Regions from separate parts of the Glaciecola petra genome, predicted to be linked through region 2. Evidence: predicted binding sites of a transcription regulator. Region 2 holds the regulator's gene; each other region holds the start of a gene.
What was found. The regulator LexA, encoded in region 2, represses DNA repair genes until DNA is damaged. The targets are predictions, from matches to a motif close to TACTGTATNNNNATACAGTA.

Region 1 (7,029 bases), on a different contig from region 2:
ACTCGAAGTGGATTTACGCAATACAAAAAGCGAACAAGAAGCCGTTCAGCGAGTGCTTGCTTTTGTAAGTAAATATAAAGCCTCTAACAATACTGCTCCTAAATGGGTGATAGGGAGAGGTTGGAATCAAGTATTGTGGCCAAGTAAATCATTTCCATCCAAGGCCTCGTTAGATAAATTTTTTCCAGATGTACCAGTCTACCTGTCGCGCATAGACGGTCATGCTGCTTGGGTCAATTCAAAGGCTTTAACCCTCGCAAATATCACTAAATCAACAATATCCCCGTCTGGAGGCGAGATCATCATAGACGCCACTGGCGAGCCGACTGGCGTTCTTATTGACAACGCCGAATACTTAGTTACCTCACTCATTCCAAAGCCTGATAAAGCAACTATAGAAGCACAGTTTTTAGCTGCCATGAATCATTTAATCAGTTTGGGTATCACCAGTGCACACGATGCTGGCATAAATAAAACAATCCGTGACTTTTATATCGATAAAGCTGAAAGTGAGCAAATACCAATGCGTATATACGCAATGTTAGCAGCGACTGATCCTCAGCTATTGCAAATGCTCAAAGATGGACATTATGAAGATAGTAACAATACCTTGAGTATACGCAGCGTCAAAGCATATGGCGACGGCGCATTAGGCAGTAGAGGCGCCGCCTTGCTTAAACCCTACTCTGACGATCCTGACAATAGCGGCTTATTAGTAACTGCTGAGGAAAAACTACCCAGTTTATTTAACACGATCATAGGCGCAAATTTTCAGCTGAATTTTCATGCTATCGGCGATCGCGCAAATAGACTTGCCTTGCAACAATTTGCACGTACTTTTGAAAATTTCCCTGAAAACAAGTCAAGACATAGAATAGAACATGCCCAGGTTATAGCGGTTGAAGACATTCCCCTCTTTGAAGAATTTGGCATCATCCCTTCGATGCAGCCCACACACGCTACTAGCGATATGAATATGGCCGAAGATAGAATAGGTAAAGCGCGTTTGAAAGGTGCTTATGCTTGGCAAACGTTTTTAAACCAAGGCACACCAATTGCGTTTGGTTCAGATTTTCCGGTGGAACTTGCGAACCCTTTTCATGGTTTACACGCCGCTATCACTAGACAAAATGACCAAAAACAGCCAAAAGACGGTTGGATTGCAAATGAGCGTGTCTCAAGACAAGCGGCCTTAAAAGGATTCACTCTTGATGCAGCTTATGCCGCTTTTCAAGAAAACATGCTGGGCAGCCTTGAAGTTGGCAAAAAAGCTGATTTTATAGTGATAGATAAAGACTATTTTGAAATCGAAGCCTCTGAAATACGCGATATCCAAGTGCTAGCAACCTACGTCAACGGCAATTTGGTGTATGCTATAGATTAGGCTTTACGGATTTCAGTCTTCACGCTACTTCATGCTAGTTAAAATGCATCTAGCATGGATTGTGTGTAGTTATTGGGGTCAATACTCAGTTGGTACTTTTGCATCAACGTATCAAGTGCCAACTGTTCTATCGCTAATTCATCCATGACAATTGCGTTGTCATCTAATTCCCATAATAGGCGCGAGCCAGCATAGCTAAATTGTAAAGCTGTTAAGGCATTAACATCCCCTTTTTTTGCTGATTTCTTTATATTATGCATTTTGCGCGTAATCTTATTTAGCGCTTGTTTTAGCTCCCATACATAAACAACTTCTAACATAAAGGGGTGTTGTCTGCTCTTATTCAGACACCAAGCAATAAAAATGCTAGTCAACATAACACCGCTTAAATTCCAATGAAAATGACTGCCATCTTCATTAGGAAAAAACGCTATTAATGTTTGAGAAATTACCAAACTGCCTATTGCCAACAGCGCGATACAAGCAATAAAGACATATCTTAAATGACTACGATAACGTGCCTTACTGATTTTTATGAGTTGCACTTCTTTTGAAAGTACTTTTTTTGCAGACAATTTATTTGGCAAAATAGCTACCTTTTAGAACAATCATAAGGTAGTCGAGACAAAAGAAAATCGTTCGACAGTTCCCGATTCTAGTTCCACTTTTTCAAAAAACATGTCATAAGGCCTTACCCAAAGTGTTTTTTCACCATATAAGGGCCTGTAAAGGACCAAGGTGGATTCATCTTCTGAATGCTTTACAACATCAATCACTTCGTATTTACCGCCCTTAAAATGACGATATAAGCCTTTTTTAAACATTAATATATTACTCCAAGTTTAAAGATAATTGGGCAGAAGCAGTTTTTTTATCAGTAAAACCGATAAATATTCCCAATAAGCGAGCATCTTTGTTATTACGTCTTTGCCAAGCCTCTTGCAATAAACTTAAAAAAACCGCTTTATCCAATGTTTGGCTTTTATGCTCTTTCGTGGTTTGCCTAAAATCTGCAAATTTAATTTTGACACCCAGTTTATCAATTTGTCGCTTTTCAATATGTTTTTGAGCACGACCTAACAACGACGGATACAAATTATCTATCAAATACTCTTCGAGCACACTTAAACTTGCAATATTTTCTGAGAAAGTACGTTCAACTGCGACTGACTTTCTCACCCGGCTGGTTTCCACTCCTCTATTATCAATACCCTGGCACTTTTTCCACAAGCTCAAACCAAATTTACCAAAATTATCGGCTAATTTTGCCTCCGTCAAGGCTCTGATATCTTTCCCGGTGGTCCAACCCAGTTCATTTAATTTTGCAAAGGTCACTTTTCCAACACCCGGTATTTTATTTAATGGTAAGTTTTCAATAAAAGGCACAACTTGATCGGGTTTAACTAAATACTGCCCGTTGGGTTTGTTCATGTCTGACGCAATTTTTGCTAAAAACTTTAAAGGTGCGATCCCTGCAGAAGCAGTCAGCCCCAATTCTTGATGAATCTTAAGTCTAATATCTTGGGCGATTAGGGTAGCTGACCCTGCAAACATGGAGCAATCTGAGACGTCTAAATAGGCCTCATCGAGGGACAATGGTTCGATTAATTGAGTGTAACGCTGAAAAATCTCTCTAATTTTAGTGCTTACATCCTGATAAACCTGCATTCTGCCGGGCACAATGATCAGGTCTGGACACAGCCTTTTTGCATGTGAGCTAGGCATAGCAGAACGCACACCAAACTCCCTTGCTAAATAATTACAAGTTGACAGCACGCCTCTTTGGGATGATTTACCACCCACCGCAACAGGCTTATTGGCTAAGATAGGGTTATCTCGTATTTCAACAGACACATAAAATGCGTCCATATCGACATGAATAAATTTCCGCATTAGCTAAGTAAAACACCTTAAGCTGTATATATAACCAGTATTATTCATTAATTTTATTAAATTATCCAGTGCTTTCAGCAACAAACAATTAAAGCTGACATCTAAGAAAAATATTATTTCTGGATATCGTCTTACTTATCGGTTGCGGGAATCGTCTTTCCTGCGGAGGCACTGAGGGCTCCCCATTAATAAGGGCTATTTTAGGATATCTCAGCTTCCGCTGAGATAACAATGTTTAACGAATGGCATTTCACTTACGCGGATCTAACTGGGTAAGTGTCCGTAGATAACGAGAAATAAGGGAACTTCCTAAAGGATCTGGTTATCCTTCCAGTCTTTTAATTTTTCTTTTCTCAGCGCTTCTTTTTCTAAGCGGGCCTTTTTACGATCGCAAGGTTCAGGACAATCGCAAGCCTTTTCAACACCTAAAGCACCTAAACCACCACACGAGCCCGATATGCTTTTTTTCTGCAGAATGTAACCAATAGCCATAGCGAATGACATTAATAGAAAAAACCCGAAGGCTAAAATAAAAGTACTCACCTATTTTCCCCTGTTTGTATTTTCATTGAATGGTTTTAACCCTGCTTGCATAAACTTCCGATTGATATTCGACAAATTCGTTCATTTCTTTCGTAATAAATAGCGCGGCTATACCCTCTTTATTTGCCAATTCCATGCCTTTCTCCTTGCCCATCACAATTAAAGCAGTTGCTAATCCGTCGGCATGTATCGATTTATCACTAACTACAGTTACTGCAACCAATTTGTGTTGTATTGGGTAGCCGGTTTTTGGATCGATTAAATGCGAATAACGAATACCATCTTCTTCATAATACCGCCGGTAATCGCCAGAAGAGGCTAAAGCTCCATCTCCAATTGATATTATACGTTGCACAGCGCGCTTATCGCTAATCGGTTTTTCTATGGCTATCAACCAGTCTTGACCCACTGACTTATATCCAGATACTCGTAACTCACCACCAATCTCAACTAAGTAATTATTAATACCAAACGACTCGAGTAATTCAGCAATAGCATCAACACCGTAGCCCTTAGCAATTGTCGACAAATCTATATAAACATTTTCGTGAGATTTGGTCACACCACGATTTTCTAGGCGAAACTTATCTATTCCTACAAACTGACTCACTTTAGAAAGTTGCTCTGATGTTGGCACCTTCTCAGGTTTAGCACTTGGACCAAATCCCCACAAATTAACTAAGGGGCCAACTGTAATATCTAACATACCTTCACTTAACACATTTAATTTCTGAGCTTCCTGAATAACATAATTTGTTTGCTCTGATATTGGAAAAGTAATATCAGCTGGGGCTTGATTCAATAAAGAAAGCTCTGAGTCCGCAATGTAAGTAGACATAAGTTGATTGATATTAATTAACAGCTCATCAATTTTACTGTGTAATTGCATACTGCCAAATTGGGCCTGACTTCCTACCGGTTCAACATATTTTACTTCGTATGTTGTTCCCATCGTTAAACCGTTTAGTGTGACAAGTTTGGCTGTTTTATCTGCATTGTCGCAACTAGACAACAGTAAAACCGACGCCGCTAAAAAGCATAAATAAAGATGTTTCATCATACTCCCATTCAGTTTGTTCAGTTGAACTAGCTAATAAGCTACACTCTATGCTTGTGTTATGTATTCAATCTTAAACAATAATAAAAAAGGGGCAAACGCCCCTTTTTTGTAGATGACTAAGCTTAGCCACCAAAATCGTCAAGCATGATGTTTTCATCCTCTACACCCAAATCTTTGAGCATATTGATAACTGCAGCATTCATCATTGGAGGACCACACATGTAAAACTCACAGTCTTCTGGCGCTGGATGGTCTTTCAAATAGTTTTCCAACAACACATTGTGAATAAAGCCAGTATCACCTTCCCAATTATCTTCAGGTTGAGGATCAGAAAGAGCAACATGCCAATTGAAGTTTTCATTTTCTTTTTGCAACATATCAAAATCTTCAACGTAGAACATCTCTCTTAAAGAGCGGGCTCCATACCAAAAGGTAATTTTACGCTCGGTTTTGATACGACGCAATTGATCAAAGATATGCGAACGCATTGGCGCCATGCCAGCACCACCGCCAACGAAAACCATTTCTGCATTTGTATCTTTTGCAAAAAACTCACCAAATGGACCCGAAATTGTCACCTTATCACCCGCCTTCAACGACCAAATAAATGAAGACATTTTTCCAGCCGGCAGGCTCAGATTATTGGGCGGAGGCGTTGCAATACGAACATTCAACAAAATTATGCCTTCTTCTTCAGGATAATTTGCCATTGAATACGCACGAATTGTCTCTTCGTCTACTTTTGATTCAACATCAAAGAATCCGAAGTGTTCCCAGTCCTTACGATACTCATCTGGAATATCAAACTCACTATATTTAACATGGTGAGCAGGTGCTTCAATTTGAATATAACCGCCAGCACGGAATGGCACGCTTTCGCCATCCGGAATGCCGAGTTTAAGTTCTTTAATAAAAGTGGCTTCGTTATTATTAGAAAGTACTTCACAATCCCACTTCTTGATACCAAACACTTCTTCTGGTAACTCTATATTCATGTCTTGTTTAATCGCAACCTGACACGACAAGCGACACCCTTCTTTGGCTTCACGTTTAGTGATGTGGTCTAACTCAGTCGGCAGAATTTCACCACCACCGTCTTTAATATCAACGCGACATTGACCACATGAGCCACCGCCACCGCAAGCAGACGACACAAAAATACCAGAATCGGCTAACGCACCTAAAAGCTTTCCACCCGGCTGTGTAGTAATGGTATTTTCTGGATCACCATTGATGATGATTTTAACATCACCACTTGGCACAAGCTTTGATTTGGCGAACATGATTACAAAAACCAAAATCAATACAATGGCGATGAACATCCCAACGCCTAAATAAATTTCTACTGGATTCATTATTTTCTCCTCGCCGCTTTACAGCGATACACCTGTGAAGGATTGGAAACCAAGAGCCATTAGTCCAGCAATCATAAATACTGAACCTAATCCTCGTATACCGTCGGGCATATCCGCGTACTTTAACTTCTCTCTCACTGCAGCCAATAATACTATAGCAATAGCCCAACCCATACCTGAGCCTATGCCATAGACAATACTTTCTGTAAAGTTGTATTCACGTTGAACAGCAAATGCAACCCCACCGAAAATAGCGCAGTTAACAGTGATTAAGGGTAAGAAAATACCCAAGGCGTTATACAACGCTGGAAAAAATTTATCCAAGGTCATTTCCAATATTTGTACAAGCGCAGCAATGACACCAATAAAGGTTAAAAAGCTAAGGAAGCTTAAATCAGCATCTGGAAATCCTGCCCAGTCCAACGCACCAGGCGCTAATATACTGGTATAAATAACTTGGTTAACTGGGACCGAAATACCCAATACAACAATTACCGCAACCCCCAAACCCATTGACGTTTTTACTTTCTTAGATACTGCCAAAAACGTACACATTCCCAAAAATAAGGTGAGTGCCATGTTTTCAACAAATACCGCTCTAATAAGCAATGATACATATTGTTCCATGATGTCTTATTCCTTAGGTTCGACTTGTTCAGGACGAATGGTTCGGATACCCCAAATCATTAAGCCAATTAAGATAAATGAGCTAAAAGGTAAAATAAGTAAACCATTACCTGTATACCAACCACCGTTTTGAACAAGTGGTAAAATCTCATATCCTAAAATTGTAC
Region 2 (7,029 bases):
GCAACAACGAAATAAGTATCATGATATTGGAAGTCAACAGGTGTTATTGCAAGCATTAAGCCCGACAGTCCACCAATGGTAAATAGAACAATGAATGCAATGGCGAATAGCATGGGTACTTCAAAACTAATAGAGCCGCGCCACATAGTCGCTACCCAGTTAAATACTTTAACACCAGTCGGCACCGAAATAAGCATAGTCGCTATCATAAAGAACATTTCAGCAAACACTGGCATTCCAGTAGTAAACATGTGATGCGCCCATACAATAAATGAAAGTAAGGCAATAGAGACCGTAGCGTAAACCATCGATGCATAACCAAACAGTTTTTTACGCGAGAAGGTTGGTACGATATGCGAGATGATTCCAAAAGCTGGCAAAATCATAATATATACTTCTGGGTGTCCGAAGAACCAGAATATATGCTGGAACATTACCGGATCACCACCACCAGCAGCATCAAAGAAACTGGTACCGAAGAACTTATCGGTAAGCACCATTGTTACCGCAGCTGCTAAAACTGGCATAACCGCAATTAACAAGAAAGCCGTGATTAGCCAAGTCCAAACAAACATCGGTAGTTTCATATATGTCATGCCAGGAGCACGCATATTGAAAATGGTCACAATAACGTTAATCGCGCCCATAATTGAACTAATACCCATGATATGCACTGAAAAAACAAACAATGCAGTACTGTCACCACTATAAGTAGTAGACAGAGGTGCGTAAAAAGTCCAACCAAATGCCGGACCGCCGCCTTCCATAAACAAAGATGCAAGTAATATTAGGAAAGCGAATGGTAGTATCCAAAAACTCCAGTTGTTCATGCGAGGAAGCGCCATATCTGGCGCACCAATCATCATCGGTACTAACCAGTTTGCCAATCCTGTAAAGGCTGGCATAACCGCACCAAATACCATGATCAATCCATGCACAGTGGTCATTTGATTGAAGAAGTTGGGTTCTACTATTTGTAAACCAGGTTGAAATAACTCAGCACGAATCACCATTGCCATGGCTCCGCCTACCAAGAACATGATAAAAGCAAACCACAAATAGAGAGTGCCTATATCTTTATGGTTAGTGGTAAATAACCAACGAGTTATGCCTTTTGGAATATGATGATGGTGGTCATCATGATGGTCGGCAGCACCATGGTCAGTGCTAGGTGTATCTTGAACATTTTCAGTGGCAGTTGACATACTCTACTCCTCGCCATTCATAATTGCGTTGACATCTTTGGCTTGAACCATATCGCCAGTGTTGTTACCCCAAGCATTTCGCTCGTATGTTGTCACTGCGGCTATTTCCGACATCGTTAATTGACGCGCGAAAGAAGCCATCGACGTACCCGGGCTACCGTTCACGATAATATCGATGTGACCATCGATATCTTCAAGCGCCATTTTGGAGCCTTTCAAAGCTGGGAACACACCGGGTAAACCTTCACCGTTGACTTGGTGACATGCCGCGCAAACCGCTTTGTAAACTCGCTCACCTGTGGTCATTAATTCTTCCATGCTCATATTCATCGCAAGCAAGCGTTGCTCTTCTTCTCTTGCTCTACGCGCAATAGCTTCTTGTTCGTTTACCCATGCTTCATATTCAGCGGGTTCTTTAGCAATAACTACAACCGGCATAAACCCATGGTCTTTGCCGCATAATTCGGCGCATTGACCGCGGTAAATACCCGGTTCGTTTACATTAGTCCAAGCTTCGTTGATAAAACCAGGATTCGCATCTTTTTTGACAGCGAAATCTGGTACCCACCAACTGTGGATAACATCGTCAGAGGTAATTAAAAAACGGACTTTTTTCCCAGTTGGTATAACTAAGGGACGATCAACCTCTAAAAGATAATTTTCGCCTTTGTCGAATTTATTGGCTATTTGCTCGGGCTGAGTTGCTAGCACAGAAAAGAAATCTATATCGTTTTCACGATATTCATAATGCCATTTCCATTGGGAACCAGTGACCAAAATTGTTATATCTGCTTCACTGACGTCTTCCATATCAATTAGGGTATTCGCTGCCGGAACCGCCATAAAAATAAGAATTAGAAATGGAATGACAGTCCACGCGATTTCGACTTTCACACTTTCATGGAAATTAGCCGGTTTCGCTCCTGTAGATTTGCGGTGAGCGAACATGGAATAAAACATGACACCAAACACGACCACAGCGATTACTACACAGATGTAGAACATCAACATATGTAAATCATAAACTTGATGACTAATATCAGACACACCTTTGCGTAAGTTAAGATCGGATCTTCCGGTCTCGACTGCAATTGCTGAAAAGCCGACTGTTGCCAAAGACAACCACGAAATGAATTTTACAAGCTTCACACTAGGACTCCCATTTATGCATTACAACTCTAATACCATAAAAAGCGGCAGTGCTTTCATGGTATTTTTTCGACTTTAGATTAATAACTAGTAATGCAATTGTTTTGATTATGTAAATACCTATATAATCATCGGACAAATCAGGTTAAGAGTCTAGTTTTTTGTTACTTTTTTCTTCTGTTTTGCTCGAGTTTTTCGTGGTGAAGGAAACTTTTATGTACAAAAAAGGCAACTTTTAATCGTTGCCTTGTGATCTAATAATATTTTTAACACTCAATAGTATGTTTTATAATCCTGCGTGATCTCTAATAACGCCTACTGCAAGACCTTCAATCGTGAAAAATTGAGAAGCAAGATCTACCCGTATTGGCGCAAATTCTTCGTTTTCTGCATGCAGTAAAATTTCGCTACCCTTTCGCTCAAAACGTTTGACTGTAACATCTTCATCAACTCGGGCTACCACAACCTGACCGTTATTAACTTGGTCAGTTTTGTGAACAGCCAACAAGTCGCCATCCATTATGCCAATATTTTTCATACTCTCGCCTTTTACTCTAAGCAAAAAGTCGGCGCGAGGATGAAACATGGCTGGATCGAGTTTGAAACGATTTTCGACATGTTCTTGTGCCAATATTGGCTCACCTGCGGCTACTTGACCGATCAATGGTAAACCTTCTTCAACTTCATCTTCCAAATCAACATTTAATTTAATGCCCCTAGATGTACCAGGCAAAATTTCAATCACACCTTTTTTTGCTAGGGCTTTTAGATGCTCTTCTGCTGCGTTAGCAGATTTAAAACCTAATTGCCGCGCAATTTCAGCTCGAGTAGGCGGCATACCTGTGTCAATCATTGTTGTTTTGACTAAATCTAGAACTTCTTGTTGTCGTGGTGTTAGTGGACGCATAAACAGCCTGTTTTTCTATACAGTTGTTGCTAGTATATCCAGTATTGCTTTAGAAGCAACTTTATTTTTCCACCCAAAATAAAGCAACGAACATCAAATCATGCGCTGAATAGCAAAAATATGTTTAACCCATGGTATTCTATTTTGTTAACTTGGCCCCATATAACTAGGCAGATGGCGGCTTTGCCTGTTAATATATCGGGCATAAATGGCCTGTACAAAGGCGACAATGGAGTAGTTATGAATTCGATAGGTCTCTTTTTCAAAAAACTGATCGCCGCCCCCATCGGCTGGATGGTGTCAGTAAAAAGCGTGCCAAACGATTTATCAAACGAACTGGGGATAGACAAAACTCGCCCTATTGTATACTTGTTACAAACCAAATCTTTTACTGATGCTATAGCACTGCAAAAGTCAACCGAAGCGCTAGGTTTACCCGCTCCTAACAAACCACTAACCCTAGTCAACCAAGAGCATAATCGTAGTTATTATTTAGATCGTCCCCAAAGTCTTCTTACTAAACGTATTAAGCCAACCACGATCGAAGAAAATTTCACCAAAATGTTTAACTTGCATAGAGAATTCGAAGACCTTGATGCCCAAGTCGTACCGGTTTTTATTTCTTGGGGTCGCTCAGCAGGAAAGGAAAAATCTGGATTTGCACAGCTTTTAGCCATAAAAGCTTCTCCAAATTGGTTGCGTAAGGCATTTATCGTTTTATTTTTTGGTCGTGACAACTTTGTTAGTTATTCAAAACCGGTTTCAACTCGGGAAATGGCTTCTTTAAAAGGCAGTGACCAACAAATAGCACACAAATTAATAAGAGTGGCACGCACTCATTTCCAGCGTAAACGACAAACATTAAGTGGCCCAACATTATTAGAACGAGAAACACTACATAACTCGTTACTTGGCGCAAAAGCGGTCAAACAAGCGATAGAAGAAGAAAGTCGACAGAAAAAACTCAGCCCAGAAAAAGCCCGGCAGAAAGCAATTAAATATGTGGACGAAATAGCTGCCGATTATCGCGAAGGTCTAATACGGCTTGCCGACCGATTATTAACGCGTATTTGGAACAAGATATATGACGGTATCGATGTATCGCATGCAGAAAGAGTGCGCGAATTAGCAGCCAATGGACATGAAATTATTTATGTACCTTGTCATAAAAGTCATATGGATTATTTATTGCTGACTTATGTGATTTATCATGAAGGATTGGTCACGCCACATATCGCTGCCGGTATTAACTTAAATTTTTGGCCAGCTGGCCCAATTTTTAGGCGCTGCGGGGCGTTTTTCTTACGTCGCAGTTTTGCAGGCAATAAGCTATACAGTTCAATATTTAGAGAATATCTAGAATTACTGTTTAATAAAGGTTACTCCGTTAAGTATTTCCCTGAAGGCGGTCGTAGCAGAACAGGTCGTTTACTACCTCCCAAAACTGGCATGCTAGCCATGACCATACAAGCTGTAACCAAAGGCGTAAAAAGGCCCGTATCTATCGTGCCCGTTTACCTTGGGTATGAGCACGTTATGGAAGTTAAGAGTTACCAAAAAGAACTCAAAGGAAAATCCAAGAAGAAAGAGTCACCTACTCAAGTTTTCTCTGCTATCAGAAAATTAAAAAACTATGGGCATGGCTATGTCAATTTTGGCGAACCTATCGCCTTGCATACATACTTAGATGAACAAGTATCTGACTGGCGTGAACAAATTCCTGAAGGCGACAAAAAGCCCAAATGGCTAACACCTACCGTGAATAATCTTGCCACCAAAATAATGACCACAATTAATAAAAATGCGGCATTAAATGGGACTGCACTATTAGCCTTTTGCTTATTGTCATCTAAAACACAAATTATGAGTAAAGACGAATTAGTCACCGCCGTCACTGACTTTTTGGCAATATTCAAAGCTAATCCATATAGTGATGATGCTACTTTCCCTAGTGCAGAGGCAAGCGAAATTGTTAATCGCACCTTAGCCTTAAATCGCTTTCAACAAACCCAAGATAAGTATGGTGAAATGGTTTCTCCCAAACCAGACAATGCTCTACTACTTACCTTTTACCGCAATAACATTATGCATATGTTTGCGCTTCCTAGCTTGGTAATGGCAGCTGTATTCGCCCATAAGAAATTAAGCAAATCGGCATTGTTAGGGTTAGTTCAAGATCTATATCCAATGCTAAAGCGTGAGTTTTTTATGCATATGAACATAGAACAAGCCATTGCATACGTTGATTCTTTATTACCTTACTTACTTCAACAAGGCTTTTTGCAGCAGTCTGACGAATTAATTAGCATACCTGAAACAAGCTCGAAGGGATTTCACAGTGCTTGGTTAATGAGTCGGAGTATGCAAGAGACTTGGCAGCGGTATGCCGTTGTATTAAGGGTCTTAGAAACCGAAAAAAATATTGGCCGCTCACAATTAGAACGCCAATCAACTACTGTTGCAGAAAGACTGTCTATTTTATTTGGAATGCACTCGCCTGAGTTTTATGACAAGAATGTATTGGGTACTTTTGTAAATGCTTTACGCGAAAACAAGCTTGTTGAAAGCCACGAAGACGGTAGCTTAGGTTTTTCTGATGCGAGTAAGACTTTGAAAGATGCAATTGAACCTCTTGTTTGGCCAGAAATTATTCAACATTTGGAACGCATTTAAACTCATATTTTTTTGCGAAATACACTAAGTTGTAGTGATTTTACTCAACAGAATGAATCCCAAAAAACATAGGTCATTGTTTTTAAATCATTTTATTTTTGGCACGCGCTATGCTTTTAAATGGACTCATGGCTGAAATAACCCCCTAAAATCGCCAATAGAATTAAAGGACATAAAAATGACTGTAAAGTTAGAAGATCGCCCAAGAGAACAGGTAAAAGAAGAAGTTATCGATACCCTCATTCATAACTACAGTCATGGTTTTATCTCAAATGAAGCGTTTGAGCGCAGGCTCGATAAAGTCATTGCGGCGACTAGTAATCAGGCAATGCTAGATGAAATCGAAGATTTATCAGACGCTCCTGATGACACAATAAAACAACATAAGCAAAAACAATTCTCGGTCAATTATGCCAACAATGAAGTTGAAGAAAGCGAAAACATGATAAGTGTTCTTTCTGAAACTGACCGTAGCGGTGTATGGGAAGTACCCAAATTAATCAAAGTGTACTCTATTCTTGGTAGCGCAAAAATAGATTTCACTGATGCTCGGTTTTCCTCACCCAATGTGCGTATTAAAATAATTAGCTTCATGGGTAGCGAGCGAATTTTTGTGCCCGAAAACGTTAATATTGTTTCTAAGGCGGTTTGCGTATTGGGCAGTGTAAAAAACCGCGCTGCGTCTATAGCCCCTTCTCAAGCGCCAACAATCACTGTGGAAGGCGTAATAATTTTAAGTGACTTGACGATTAAAATTCGCACTACTGTGAAAGAAAAATTTATTGCATTTGCTAATCAAATGAAAGAAATGTTTGATCCAAACAAGATGTAAATGCCTCTACTGGGGCTAACTAGCGAGCGGATAAAAAGAACTCATAAGCTGGATCATTAACATGTTCTCGGACGTCAAAATCGAGTTCGTCCAAATAGCGCTGGAAACTAGCTCTTTGTTCATGACTCAGTTCAAAACCAACTAATACCATGCCTTGAGCGGCGCCGTGATTACGATAATGAAACAAGGTAATATTCCAAGATTCACCCAAAGTATTTAAAAAGTGCATCAATGCCCCAGGATACTCAGGAAAAGAAAAACTA
Region 3 (7,029 bases), on a different contig from region 2:
TCTCGCGTACAAATCGAGATATAGTATGGTATTTATCTTGCCCATAAAGGCGCCGAGTTTCGGCATAAGTAATGACTAACTCTTGCATTGCACGTGTCATGCCTACATATGCTAGACGGCGTTCTTCTTCGAGTTTATCAGGTTCTTCGTTACTCATGTTACTTGGAAACATACCTTCTTCTACGCCAGCTAAAACGACTAAGGGAAACTCTAGTCCTTTTGCAGTGTGAATGGTCATGAGCTGCACCGCGTCTTGGTCGACATCCGCTTGTGCTTCTCCAGCTTCAAGACTAGCGTGGGCTAAAAATGCTGCTAAAGGAGGCATTTCTTCCGCATCTTCAGGTATTTCAAATTGCTTTACTGCGGTAACAAGTTCTTGCAAGTTCTCAATGCGAGATTGGGCCTTATCACCTTTTTCTGCTTGATACATTGCATAAAGTCCAGAGGTCTTGATAACTGCATCAGCTTGTTCATGTAGAAGCATATCTTTAGTATCATTGGTCATAGCAATGATAAGGTCATAAAAGCTCGCGAGGGCATTCAGCGCTCGACCTTTCATACGCTTCTCATTGATCATGTTTTGACCTGCTTGCCACATCGAAAGGTTATTTTGTCTGGCGTATTCACGAATTGTTGTTAGGGTTTTGTCTCCCAAACCTCGCGATGGTGTATTGACGACTCTTTCAAAAGCAGCGTCGTCAATAGGGTTGCTGATCAAACGCAAATAACTCAGTGCATCTTTAATTTCTTGACGTTCGAAAAAACGTAAACCGCCATAGATTCTGTAAGCCAACTTTTGATGCAATAGCGCTTCTTCTAATACGCGCGATTGCGCATTATTGCGATATAAAATCGCACACTCGCTAAGTGCGGCCCCTTTTTCATAAAAAGATTGGATGCGCGATACAATAAATCGAGCTTCGTCAATTTCGTTAAAACCAGCATAGAGTGCGATTTTTTCGCCATCTTCACCTTCTGTCCATAATTCTTTACCTAGGCGGCCGCTATTATTGTCTATAACCGCATTAGCAGCCTTTAATATGTTTGAAGTGGAACGATAATTTTGCTCAAGGCGAACAGTTTGTGCATTGGGGAAGTCGCTTAGAAAGTGAGAAATATTCTTTACATTTGCGCCGCGCCAACCATAAATAGACTGGTCGTCGTCGCCGACAATCATCATGTTATTATCTTTTGTGCTGAGTAGTTTTAACCATGCATACTGTATGTTATTGGTATCTTGAAATTCGTCAACCAAAATAGCCCTGAAGCGCTTTTGGTAATGTTGTCTTAATGCTTCATTATCTCGCAAGGTCTCGAAACATCTAAGCAGTAATTCTGCAAAATCGACTAGTCCTGAGCGTTGACACGTATCTTCATATGCTTGATATATTTCTCGCATCTTAGTTTGGTTTGGGTCATTAAATGTTTCTACTTTTGCGGCGCGCAAACCCTCATCTTTATTTGAGTTGATATACCATTGGATTTGCTTAGGTGGCCAATGTTTCTCATCTAAATTGAGTGCTTTAATTAGACGTTTTATTAAACGATACTGATCATCCGAATCTATAATAGTAAAGTTTTGTGGTAATTTGGCTTCTTCATAATGCAGACGCAGTAGACGATGGGCTAGGCCATGGAATGTCCCAATCCACATATTGTGTAGAGTATTTGACATAAGGCGTTCAACACGTGAACGCATTTCTTTAGCGGCCTTATTTGTGAAAGTAACAGCGAGTACACCAAATGGCGATAGGTTTTCAACTTGAATTAACCAAGCTACTCTGTGCACTAATACCCGTGTTTTTCCGCTACCAGCACCTGCTAATATGAGCATATTTTGATTTGGCGCGGCAACGGCCTCACGTTGTTTATCATTTAACTCGTCGAGAAGAAGAGATACATCCATTTATTTACCTTTTAGATACCGCGGTTTTTTTAGAATAAATTGCGCTTGAAACATCCTAATAATAGCAGGCTTTAATACAAAAAGCTGTTTATTCATACAGCATCCTTTATTTTTAATTGGACAGACACTCTACGTTATTTTTTTCATTTATTGGACAGACACTCAAGTTAATTATTTCTTGTTAGTAGACAGGCAAGGTAGTTGTCAAAGCGATCTCAATCAGCCATACTTTCGGCCTTTGCATCGTTTGGTAAAGTGTGGTTTAAGTAATGACTAATTTGTGTGGACAACAATTTTGGCGTGTTTTAAAAAATGAAGCAGCTCAGGTTGCTTCGGACGAACCTTTGTTGGCCAGTTATTTACATGCTTGTGTTTTAGGCCATCATAATTTTGAAACTTCTCTTAGTTTTATCCTTTCAACAAAAATTAGTGATGATGTAATGCCAGCTATTACTATTCGAGAAATGTTTGATGAAGCCTATATGATGAATCCAAGTATTCTCGACGCCGCAATGCAAGATATACAAGCAGTTATTAACAGGGATCCTGCGGTCAGTTCGTATTTGACGGTTTTAACACATTTTAAGGGTTTTCAGGCATTACAGGTTCATCGGCTTGCGCATTATTTATGGAATAAAGGTCGCACACAGTTAGCTTTGTTTATCCAAAGTCGTAATTCTGAAGTATTTTCGATAGATATTCATCCAGCCGCACGAATTGGACAAGGTGTTATGTTTGACCATGCTACGGGTATAGTAATTGGTGAAACCACTATAATAGAAGATAATGTGTCGATTTTACAAAGTGTTACGCTTGGCGGCACTGGCAATGAAACGGGCGACCGACACCCCAAGATACGTCAAGGCGTGATGATAGGTTCAGGAGCAAAAATCCTCGGTAATATTGAAGTAGGAAGGGGGTCTAAAGTTGGCGCTGGCAGTGTTGTTTTAGATAATGTACCCGCCTGTGTAACCGTTGTTGGGGTGCCCGCAAAAATTGTTGGAGAACCAGATTGTTCTATGCCTTGCGAATCAATGCAGCAAAATGTCTTAGAAGATAAAAAAGCGGATTAAACCGCTTTTTTCCAGAATTTATTCATATTACTTCGCAAGTACTTTGTCGATATCATCTGCTGAATTTCTGTCTTTAAGTTTTTCATTTTCTTCTCCCCAAACGCGATTGACGATTCTTCCACGCTTAACTCCGGGGCGCTCACTCAATTGATTTGCCCATCGCATAATATGCTTATAACTTTTTACATCCAAGAAGTCTTTCGCTTCATAAAGAAAACCTTGTACTAACACACCATACCAAGGCCAAATTGCCATATCAGCAATGGTATATTCACTGCCTGTAATGTATTCATTGTTTTCCAATTGTTTGTCGAGAACATCTAGTTGTCTTTTGACTTCCATTGCGTAGCGGTTAATCGGGTATTCAAATTTCTCTGGTGCATAAGCATAAAAATGTCCGAAACCTCCACCCAGGAAGGGTGCGCTGCCCATTTGCCACATTAGCCAGGACATTGTTTCCGCTCGATGACTAGCTTCCGTAGGCAAAAAATGACCAAATTTCTCAGCTAAATATACCAAAATAGCACCCGATTCGAATATTCGTGTAGGTGTTTTGGTAGTGTAATCAAGCAAAGCAGGAATCTTAGAATTAGGGTTGATGGCAACAAACTCTGAACCAAACTGCTTCCCTTCTTGAATATTTACAATAAAGGCATCATATTCAGCCTCTTTCACTCCAGCGGCGAGCAATTCCTCGAGCATTATGGTGACTTTAACACCATTGGGTGTAGCTAAGGAATGAAGTTGTAAGCCATGCTTACCCTTTGGCAGAACCTCTTCGTGTGTGCTTCCGGAAATAGGGCGATTAATATTAGCAAATTTACCTCCGCTTGCTTTATCCCATGTCCAAACCTTCGGAGGGCTGTAATCATTGTCACTCATTATATTTTCCTTTTTAGTTACTTTTTGGACAGACACTTTAAATTAGTATGGTAATAAAACCGGAAAACAAAAGGTTTTCTTTCATGAAAGAGATTTAATTGATAATAAAAAATTTATGTTTCAATGAATCTTCTTGCAACGCATACTTTGCATCTAGAGGAATTGAAATATCCATATAAAGTTCATTTGTGTAGATACATTCATTGATATCGCCGTTATATTGCTTAAGCAAATGACGTATAAATTGCTCTTGGCTGAAGTTACACTTTATTCTACATTTAAGTGTTTGTATGAAGGGCTTGGTGCGAACTGCGCGGTACACTTTATTTGCAGCCGCAGTATATGCACTAACTAGACCTCCCGTGCCAAGCTTAATCCCGCCAAAATAACGACTAACCAGTATTATGCAGTCGCCAATAACCCCATTATTCAAGACATTTAATATTGGCTTACCTGCGGTACCTTTCGGCTCTCCGTCATCTGAACAAGCGGAAGTTTTGGGAATATTTGGTGGACCAATAATATAAGCGAAACAATGATGACCAGCATCTCGATATACTTCTTTTTGTTTAACGATGAATTTTGATGCCTGTCCAATATTGGAAACTGAATCGATGGTGGCGATGAATCGACTCTTTTTTACCTGAATTTCGTTAGTTAACGTTTGGGTGACGATTTTGTGACTCATAAATAAACTAGATAGTGGCTAATTGCAAAAAACATTTAGTTCTGAAAGTTTATTCAACTGCAAGCTTGGAAGTATGCAGACTCGTTCACGATGCAAAAGCATTTTCCTGTTGACTGCCAACCAAGCTGTTTGATATCCAGCATTAGTTGCTCCAAATATATCTTTATGCAAGTCGTCACCTACGTGTAGGATTTCTTTGGGCTTTAATTCAAGATCTTGGGCTGCCTTCAAAAATATAGCAGGTTCAGGTTTCATTGGGTATTCTTTAGATGCATGGATAATAGTTTTAAAGTGTCGAGATATACCAATTGCTTCACAATCTACATTACCATTTGTAATAGCGGCCAATTTAAAGTGTTTAGAGAGTAAATCTAATACAGCACTAACACTTTTTGGCACTTTGAAATCGCTTCGTTTACGGTAAAAAAATGCAAAACAATCTGCTACACTGCTTAAAATTTCTGATTCATGTACACCAGCATGCCTAAAACCTTTCTCAAGCACTTTCAACCGAAATTCACCAATTTCATTTTTAAGGTAGGGCCACTTTGACAAGGTTTGTTGGCGTATTGCCTGCCATTCGTGCTTTTGGACTTTTGCTACAGTTGGATAGTGTTTATTTATGTACTCATTAAGTGCTTTTTCAGCCGCATATATATATGGCATGTTATCGTAAAATGTATCATCTAGATCAAAGCTAATACCATTAAAAGAATGAGGGCGTTTGTAAACAATCACTTTCGTTTAGCCCTCGGATGAGCTTGATCATATACTTGACTGAGATGCTGAAAGTTAAGGTGAGTATACACTTGTGTAGTGGATAAGTTAGCATGTCCTAATAATTCTTGCACGCCACGTAGATCATTACTCGATTCTAGAATATGAGTTGCAAAAGAATGCCTTAATGTATGTGGGCTTATATGTTGGAAAAGAGTTTGCGATTGCGCCCACTGACTCAATCTATTTGCAACTTGTTTGTTGGAAAGGCGAGTTTTTCTTTTTGAAATAATTAATGCGGGTTCGTCCTCAAAAGCTATTATATCGGTCCGTTTAGTTAGGTAATTTTCAAGTGCAATTTGAGCTTGTTTACCTAGAGGTAATATCCGTTGTTTGTTGCCTTTACCCGTAACTTTAACCTGTCCATTATCTAGGATATCAGTAATATTCAGTTGTGTGAGTTCAGATAGACGTAATCCACAGCCATATAAAAGTTCGAACATGCATCTGTCTCTGATGCTCAAAAAGTCGTCACCTTCGAAATTTAATAATTGCGTTACCTCATCAACGTTGAGGTATTTTGGGAGGGGTTTGTTTTCTTTAACAGCATGGATATTATCGACAGGGTTGTTTGTCAATACTTCCTTTTTTACCAAAAAGCGACAAAAATTCCTAAAAACAGTCAATCTCAAATTAATTGAACGAGCTGAAAGTTTAGCCTCACTTGCCCTGTGTAATACGACTTTAGCGTCGTCTGTGTTTAGATTTTTCCAGTCTTTGATGTTTAAATCACGTCCTATGGCATCTAACTGTCGTCTATAACTTTTAATAGTATGTGGGGATAATTGACGCTCAATCTTACATTCGTCCAAGAATGCATTTATCCACTGTGCTAAGGGATTTTCCTTAACTTCCATCGGTACTCAAAATTTTAGGAATGTGTATTTCCAATGCTTGCCGAAGAAAGTCTAACAACATTGTGTCCATCTTGGGATTAAAATGCATAGCGTCGACGCTACTGACAGCTAATAAACCAATAGTTGGACTATCGCATATCTGAATTAAGGCAACGGAGTTAGCGTCATGATCAGCAAATAAGGCTTGTTTTTCTAATTTACCGAGTCGCCCTAAATAAAACGGTGATTTTGCCAATTTTTTATCAAAAATGGCATGCTGTTGAATTTCCGAAAGTTCTACAGTATCTGGGTTTTTTGTGTTCAGCAGGACCAATTTGACGGCCTCTAAATTAAGCGCATCGAGCAAATATTCTTCTAGCACAGCCCTTAATTTGACTAGCGAATTCACCTGCGATAATTTGATGTTAAGCTGAGCATAAGTCGTATATATATGCTCATTTTGTCTCGCTGTATTGACTAAATTATCGAGGTTCGACTTGAGTTGTTTGATTTTTTCCCGATACTGCTCAGTTTGAATTTGTGTTAGAGATACCACACCATTTTCGCTAAGTGTGACCTGAATATCCATCAATACTTCAGGGTTTTCAACTAGGAACATTGGATTTTCACGCAAAAACTGACTCACAGACTCTATATTTACTGCATTCGGTTGATTGTCAACATCATGCAACGTAACGTTGTTAGCCTTATTGTCACTCATATATTCGCATCCTTCATATATATATTTGTCCTTCGTATATGTGTTCCGCCGGGCCTGTCATCTTTAAGACAGCATCTTTCCCTTGCCAACGTATTTTCAAATCGCCTCCAGGGAGACTTACTTTTACATCTTGCCCTAGTTTACCT

Region 1: a site for LexA is predicted at 3,298-3,317, ahead of dinB (DNA polymerase IV). Genes of this name have one in related genera too.
Region 3: a site for LexA is predicted at 1,989-2,008, ahead of uvrD (DNA helicase II). Genes of this name have one in related genera too.

Annotation. Positions count from the first base shown of each region.
Region 1 is NZ_JAVRHX010000008.1:36,525-43,553, forward strand. It holds gene RM552_RS16950 (amidohydrolase) at 1-1,384, shown strand, start outside; gene RM552_RS16955 (DUF3087 domain-containing protein) at 1,423-1,929, opposite strand; gene RM552_RS16960 (DUF1653 domain-containing protein) at 1,993-2,208, opposite strand; gene dinB (DNA polymerase IV) at 2,216-3,277, opposite strand; gene nqrM ((Na+)-NQR maturation NqrM) at 3,587-3,820, opposite strand; gene RM552_RS16975 (FAD:protein FMN transferase) at 3,843-4,877, opposite strand; gene nqrF (NADH:ubiquinone reductase (Na(+)-transporting) subunit F) at 5,003-6,235, opposite strand; gene nqrE (NADH:ubiquinone reductase (Na(+)-transporting) subunit E) at 6,254-6,862, opposite strand; gene RM552_RS16990 (NADH:ubiquinone reductase (Na(+)-transporting) subunit D) at 6,869-7,029, opposite strand, start outside.
Region 2 is NZ_JAVRHX010000002.1:435,835-442,863, reverse strand. It holds gene ctaD (cytochrome c oxidase subunit I) at 1-1,205, opposite strand, end outside; gene coxB (cytochrome c oxidase subunit II) at 1,209-2,327, opposite strand; gene lexA (transcriptional repressor LexA) at 2,641-3,261, opposite strand; gene plsB (glycerol-3-phosphate 1-O-acyltransferase PlsB) at 3,502-5,934, shown strand; gene RM552_RS09750 (LiaF domain-containing protein) at 6,113-6,766, shown strand; gene ilvA (threonine ammonia-lyase, biosynthetic) at 6,786-7,029, opposite strand, start outside.
Region 3 is NZ_JAVRHX010000003.1:386,819-393,847, reverse strand. It holds gene uvrD (DNA helicase II) at 1-1,906, opposite strand, end outside; gene cysE (serine O-acetyltransferase) at 2,176-2,979, shown strand; gene yghU (glutathione-dependent disulfide-bond oxidoreductase) at 3,007-3,861, opposite strand; gene RM552_RS12550 (IMPACT family protein) at 3,956-4,549, opposite strand; gene RM552_RS12545 (HAD-IA family hydrolase) at 4,568-5,287, opposite strand; gene RM552_RS12540 (tyrosine recombinase XerC) at 5,284-6,183, opposite strand; gene RM552_RS12535 (DUF484 family protein) at 6,173-6,883, opposite strand; gene dapF (diaminopimelate epimerase) at 6,897-7,029, opposite strand, start outside.